One region of the Actinomadura sp. NPDC049382 genome, then DNA from elsewhere that is predicted to be linked to it. Evidence: riboswitches for the same ligand, from Rfam matches in the RefSeq annotation. Region 1 holds a riboswitch; the other holds the start of a gene.
The links. Region 1 has a riboswitch for glycine ahead of gcvT (glycine cleavage system aminomethyltransferase GcvT). Riboswitches for the same ligand answer to the same signal wherever they lie in the genome.
Positions count from the first base shown of each region.

Region 2: it holds a riboswitch for glycine, as region 1 does, so the genes downstream of both, gcvP (aminomethyl-transferring glycine dehydrogenase) here and gcvT (glycine cleavage system aminomethyltransferase GcvT) in region 1, are expected to answer to the same signal.

Region 1 is NZ_JBFARO010000073.1:32,880-36,278, reverse strand. It holds gene AB0K34_RS31345 (site-2 protease family protein) at 1-526, opposite strand, end outside; gene AB0K34_RS31340 (hypothetical protein) at 781-1,137, shown strand; glycine riboswitch at 1,199-1,294, shown strand; gene gcvT (glycine cleavage system aminomethyltransferase GcvT) at 1,461-2,549, shown strand; gene gcvH (glycine cleavage system protein GcvH) at 2,565-2,954, shown strand; gene glyA (serine hydroxymethyltransferase) at 2,951-3,399, shown strand, end outside.
Region 2 is NZ_JBFARO010000152.1:9,265-12,663, reverse strand. It holds gene AB0K34_RS41360 (lysylphosphatidylglycerol synthase transmembrane domain-containing protein) at 1-1,250, opposite strand, end outside; glycine riboswitch at 1,516-1,610, shown strand; gene gcvP (aminomethyl-transferring glycine dehydrogenase) at 1,783-3,399, shown strand, end outside.

The sequences.
Region 1 (3,399 bases):
TCGTCTGCGACTGGCTCGCGGGCACCATGCATTCGAGGACCTCGCCGATCACCGGCTGCGCCCGCATGGTGCCGATGCCCATCAGCAGGATCGCGAAGAACATCACCGACAGCAGCAGGTTCATCGCGGGCCCGCCGAACATGATGAGCAGCTTCTGCCACCACTTCTTGGCGTAGAACACGCGGTCCTCGTCGCCGGGGCGGATCTCCTCCAGCGCGGCGCCGCGCGCCGACTCGATGAGCCCCTGCCACGGCCCGGTGCTGACCTGCCGCACCTGCCCGGGGGCGTCGCCCTTGCGCGGCGGCAGCATCCCGATCATGCGGATGTAGCCGCCGAGCGGGATCCACTTCACCCCGTACTCGGTCTCGCCCTTGCGCTTGGACCACATCGTCGGGCCGAAACCGACCATGAACTGGGTGGTCCGCACCTTGAACAGCTTGGCGAACGAGAAGTGCCCGAGTTCGTGCAGCGCGATGGACACGAGCAGGCCGAAGAACAGGATCAGCATCCCCGCCAGGTAGACCATCCGGCATGCCCCTCAGCTCGTCCCCCCGCGCCCACCGCGGGTGATCTCCAACGACCAACTCAGAGTACGCGACCCGTCCTGTCCCGGTTTAAGTCAATCAAGGAACCGGTGCCGCGAGAGGAGCGCTCGGGCCGGGCGGATTTGAGGAGAGGTGCTAAGTCGCGGCGGCGGCATTGGCATGCGCCGTGATAGCGGCGGGGCGGCGAACGCGCGCATTATGAGCGGTCTCACCCCGGTCCATGGAGGTTGTCACCTTGAAGCGCGGTCTTGTAGCGGTGCTGGCGCTGGGTCTGGCGCTCAGCGGGTGCGGGGGCTCCGACGACGGCGGCGGGGACGCGGGGGCGTCGGCGCCGCCCACCCCGGCGGCCTCGGCACCGGCCTCCGCGCCGTCCGGGACGGCGACCGGCAAGCCCGGCACGACGGCCGCGCCCGTCCCGCCGGGGGTGTCGCAGGCGACCCAGGCGTTCAACGACTGCATGCACGAGCAGGGGGTCGAACTGCCGTCGCCGAACCCGACGTCCACCCCCGCGAAGAAGGACCTGGAGAAGATCAAGGCGGCGCTGCGGACCTGCGTGAAGTCGATGTCGGCGTCCCCGCCGCCCACCGGCTGAGGGCGGGCGGCCGGCGGGTGGTCGCCGGGCGGGGCCGCTGCTAGATTTGGCGGAAAGCCGTTGACCCCGTGCGGGAGAGTCCCACGCAGCCGGTGTGGGACGCCGAAGGAGCAAATCCTCCCCGGAACCTCTCAGGCCCACGGACCGCACGGGCAAGGCGACCTCTGGAAAGCGGGGACCCGGTCCCCCGCCGAAGGTGAAAACCCGCCGCCCGCCGGCGGGTGAAGCTCTCAGGCGCCGATGACAGAGGGGGAGGCACCGAAACGCCCGGTGCGCGAGTGGGACGATGGACCACGCGCGCCCGTGACGAAGGAGCCGAACCCATGTCCGCCGATCCGAAGACCACTCCGCTGCACGACGTCCACCGCGACCTCGGCGCGAACCTCGTCGACTTCGCCGGCTACCTGATGCCGCTGCGCTACAAGAGCGAGACCGCCGAGCACCAGGCCGTCCGCACCGGGGCCGGCCTGTTCGACCTGTCGCACATGGGGGAGATCTTCCTCTCCGGGCCGGACGCGGGCGCCGCGCTCGACTACGCGCTGGTCGGGAACCTGTCGACGATGCCGGTCGGCAAGGCCCGCTACACGATGATCTGCGCGCCGGACGGCGGCGTCCTCGACGACCTGATCGTCTACCGGCTCGCGGACGAGACGTGGATGGTCGTGGCGAACGCGGCCAATTCCGACGTCGTGCGGGACGCGCTGGCCGAGCGCGCCACCGGCTTCGAAGCGGCCGTCGACGACCGCTCCGCCGCGTACGCGCTGGTCGCCCTGCAGGGCCCGCGCTCACAGGGAATTCTCGAAGAGTTCACCGACGCGCCCGTGGGCGACCTCAAGTACTACGCGATCCTCGCCGGACGCGTCGCGGGCGTGGACGCGCTGATCGCCCGCACCGGCTACACCGGCGAGGACGGCTTCGAGCTGTTCGTGGACGCCGCCGACGCCGTCGCGCTGTGGCGGGCGCTCGCCGCGGTCGACGGGGTCGTCCCGGCGGGCCTCGCCGCGCGCGACTCGCTTCGCCTCGAAGCGGGCATGCCGCTGTACGGCAACGAGCTGACCGCCGAGACGACGCCGTTCGAGGCGGGCCTCGGCCGGGTCGTGAAGCTGGACAAGACCGTCGATTTCGTGGGCAAGACCACCCTGGCGGCGCAGGCCGCGACGCCGCCGGGCCGTAGGCTCGTGGGACTGGTCGCGCGCGGGCGTCGCGCGCCACGGAAGGGGTACCAGGTCGTCACGTCCGGCGGCACGCCGTGCGGCGTCGTGACGAGCGGGGCCCCTTCCCCCACACTGGGCAAGCCGATCGCCCTGGCCTACCTCGACAGCGGCGTCGAGGAGACGGAACTGGCCGTGGACGTCCGCGGCCGGCCCGAGCCGGTGGACGTGGTGGCCCTGCCCTTCTACAAGCGTTCCTGAGAGAGAAGAGAGATCGTGAGCGTTCCGGAGCAGCTCCGCTACAGCGAAGAGCACGAGTGGGTGTCCGGCCTCGGCGGTGAGGACGGGATCGTCACCGTCGGCATCACCGCGCACGCCGCCGACGCCCTCGGGGAGATCGTCTACCTCGAGCTGCAGCCCTCCGAGGGCGACACCGTCGAGGCGGGCGAGCCGTGCGGCGAGGTCGAGTCCACCAAGTCGGTCAGCGACCTCTACTCTCCGGTCAGCGGCGAGATCACCGCGATCAACTCCGCCGTGGTGGACGAGCCGAAGGTCATCAACGACGACCCGTACGGCGAGGGCTGGATCTTCAAGGTCCGGATCAGCGACGAGCCCGGCGACCTGCTCGACTCCGCCTCCTACGAGAAGCTGATCGAGGAGTCATGAGCCTCTACGATTCGCTGGCCGCCGCCGACCCCGAGGTCGCCGAGGCCGTCGGCGCCGAGCTGCGGCGCCAGCAGTCCACGCTGGAGATGATCGCGTCGGAGAACTTCGCGCCGGTCTCGGTGCTGGAGGCGCAGGGCTCCGTCCTGACCAACAAGTACGCCGAGGGCTACCCCGGCCGCCGCTACTACGGCGGCTGCGAGTTCGTCGACGTCACCGAGCAGCTCGCGATCGACCGCGCCAAGGCCCTGTTCGGCGCCGAGCACGCGAACGTCCAGCCGCACAGCGGGGCGCAGGCCAACACGGCCGTGTACTTCGCGCTGCTCCAGCACGGCGACACCATCCTCGGGCTGGACCTCGCGCACGGCGGCCACCTCACGCACGGGATGCGGCTGAACTACTCCGGCAAGACGCTGAACGTCGTGCCGTACCACGTCCGCGCCGAGGA
Region 2 (3,399 bases), on a different contig from region 1:
CGGTCCTCCAGCCGCCGGTGCGCGAGCCGGCCGCCCTGCAGCGCCCGGAACTGCCGCCAGACGTCGGTCAGCAGCTCGTCGGTGACCTCGCCGTCCGGCACGTCGCCGAGCCGCCGGCCCGGCACGTGCTCGTAGGCCAGCAGCGCCGCCTCCGTGCCGACCTCGCAGGTGCCGGCCAGCCGCGGGGTCCGCACGCCCGCCGCGTCGACCGCGTACGCCATCAGCGACTCCTGCTCCAGGGACCGGCGCAGCGACCGCAGCGTGCGCCCGCTGGTCGCGGCGCGCAGCCGCAGCAGCCGCCAGATCCGGTACAGCAGCCCGGCGGTCTGCTGGTCCCGGTCCAGGACGCGGACCTCCAGGTCCCAGTCGCCGTGCGCGCCGCGCCCCGCGGGCACCCGGGCGCCGTACCCGCCGGCGGCGGACGGGCCGAGGACGACGCCGTAGCGGCGGCCGTCCTCGGTGTCGTCGGCGGGCTCGTCCAGCCGCGCGCCCCGCTCCGGCCGCATCCCGAGCCGCTCCAGCGCCGCGACCACCGCCGTCCCGGACGGCCGCGGGTTCGGCGTGCCGACGGCGTACAGGGTGCCGTGGCCGATGGCGCGGCCGAGGAAGTAGGTGGCCGCGAGGGCGGCGACGGACGCGTACGACGCGGTGAGCCCGGTCAGCGCCGCCAGCCCGATCATGATCCAGGTCGCCGCCTGCCAGCGGGTGCGCCCCGCCATCCCGACGGCGGTGGCGAACGCGATCACGGGGGCGATGTCGGTGTGCACGGGCGCGGTCTCGGTGCCGCCCCAGATCAGCGAGTCCAGCACGCCGCCGGGGGCGGCCCGCACCACCAGGTCGTCCAGCCCCACGGTGATACCGAAGGCGATCACGGCGGCCAGCAGCGCGATCGCGACGCGCGTCCCGTCCTTGTGGAACAGCCGCTCCACCGCGAACGCGACCGGCACCGCCAGCACCCCGAAGCTGGACACCAGCGTCGCGAGCGTCAGCAGCAGCCGGGGCGCGTGCGCGGTGCCCTCGGCGATGTCGGTCTGCAGGCCGTGCGTGGTCTGCTGCGCGATCGACACCAGCAGCATCACCGCCGCGAGCCCGGCCAGCGACGCCGCGAACCTGATCGCGTCGGTGGGCCGGCGGATCCGGTCCGGCAGGGCGGGCTCGTCGACCGGCGCCCCGGCGGGCGCGCCGCGCGCCGCGCGCACCGCGCCGTCGTGGGTCTGCGTCACGCCGCTACCGCCCGGGCCGTCCGTCATCGTGATCAGCGTCCCAGAACCGGCGGCGCGCCGTCGAGCGCCGGGACGCCTCCCGGCCGGTCGCGCGTGCACCCCGCAGCCCCATCTCCGCCCCCGTGGCCCGAGGTCCGTCTTGTCCCAGGTGAATCAGCACATCGTACCGGCCGGTACCGGTCCGGCACCGGGGGACGCCCTCCGTGTCCGCGGCGGGGGGACCCCGTCCCGCCGGGGCCCGCGGCGGCGGCCGGGACCGGTCTTTGGGTAGGGTTCGTTCAGGACATGCCGTCGACCCTGGGCGGGAGAGCCCCCGCGCCGCCAGCGCGGGGCGCCGAAGGGGCAACCTCCCCGGAACCTCTCAGGCAAAAGGACCGCTCGGGCGAGGCACCTCTGGAAAGCAGGCGTCGTTCCCCGCGCGCGGGGAACGCGGCTCACCGAAGGGGAAACCCCGCCGCGCGGGTGAAGCTCTCAGGTGCCGATGACAGAGGGGGAGACCGGCCGCCGGCCCGCGCGCCGGCGGTGGCCCTGAGCGACCGCAGCAGCCAGGAGGCTCTCCATGACCGCGCAGTTCTTCGCCCCCGTGGCTTCGCCGCAGCACGCCCGCGCCGCGTTCGCCGACCGGCACATCGGCCCCGGCCCGGCCGACCGCGACCGGATGCTCGCCGCGATCGGCTACTCCGGCGCCGAGGCGCTGATCGACGCCGCGGTCCCCGCCGCGATCCGCACCGCCCGCCCGCTGGACCTGCCGCCCGCGCTGAGCGAGCCCGCCGCGCTGGCCCGGCTCCGCGAGCTGGCGTCCCGCAACACCGTGCTGACCTCCATGATCGGGCTCGGCTACCACGGGACGACGGTCCCGGGCGTGATCCTGCGCAACGTCCTGGAGAACCCGGGCTGGTACACCGCCTACACGCCGTACCAGCCGGAGATCTCCCAGGGGCGGCTGGAGGCGCTGCTGAACTTCCAGACGGTGGTCGCCGACCTGACCGGCCTGCCCGTCGCCAACGCCTCCATGCTGGACGAGGGCACCGCCGCCGCCGAGGCGATGGCGCTCGCGCACCGCGCGTCCAGGCGCAAGGACCCGGGGACGTTCCTCGTGGACGCCGACGCGCTGCCGCAGACGATCGAGGTCGTCCGGACGCGCGCCGTCCCGCTCGGCATCGAGGTGGTGACCGCCGACCTGTCCGAGGGCCTCCCGGACGGCGACTTCTTCGGCGTGCTGCTGCAGTACCCGGGCGCGTCCGGCGCCGTCCGCGACCTGGAGCCGGTGATCGCGCAGGCGCACGAGCGCGGCGCCAAGGCCGTCGTGGCCGCCGACCTGCTCGCGCTGACGCTGCTGCGCCCGCCGGGGGAGTCGGGCGCCGACATCGCGGTCGGGTCGGCGCAGCGGTTCGGCGTCCCCTACGGGTTCGGCGGGCCGCACGCCGGCTACATGGCGGTCGGCGAGGGCCTCCAGCGGCAGCTGCCCGGACGCCTCGTCGGCGTGTCCGTCGACGCGGACGGCGCCCTCGCCTACCGGCTGGCGCTGCAGACGCGCGAGCAGCACATCCGCCGGGAGAAGGCCACCAGCAACATCTGCACCGCGCAGGTCCTCCTGGCCGTGATGGCGAGCATGTACGCGGTGTACCACGGCCCCGAGGGGCTCGCCGCGATCGCGCAGCGCGCCCACCGCCGGGCCGCCGAGATCGCCGCGGGGCTGCGGGCCGCCGGCGTCGAGGTCGTGCACGGCGCCTTCTTCGACACCGTCCTCGCCCGCGTGCCGGGCCGGGCCGCCGAGGTCGTCGCCGCCGCCCGCGAGCGCGGCGTCAACCTGCGCCCGGACGGCCCCGACCGCGTCGGGATCGCCTGCGACGAGACGACGCTGCCCGAGCACGTCACGGCCGTGCTGGAGGCGTTCGGCGCCGCGCCCGCCGGCGACGCCGCCGAGGCGATCCCGGACGCGCTGCGCCGGGAGAGCCCCTACCTGACGCACCCGGTGTTCCACGCGCACCGCTCCGAGACCGCGATGCTGCGCTACCTGCGCCGCCTCCAGGACAAGGACATCGCGCTCGACCGCTCGATGATCCCGCTCGGCTCCTGCACGATGAAGCTGAACGCGACCGCCGAGATGGAGCCGATCACCTGGCCGGAGTTCGCCGACATCCACCCGTTCGCGCCGGTCGACCAGGCCGCCGGC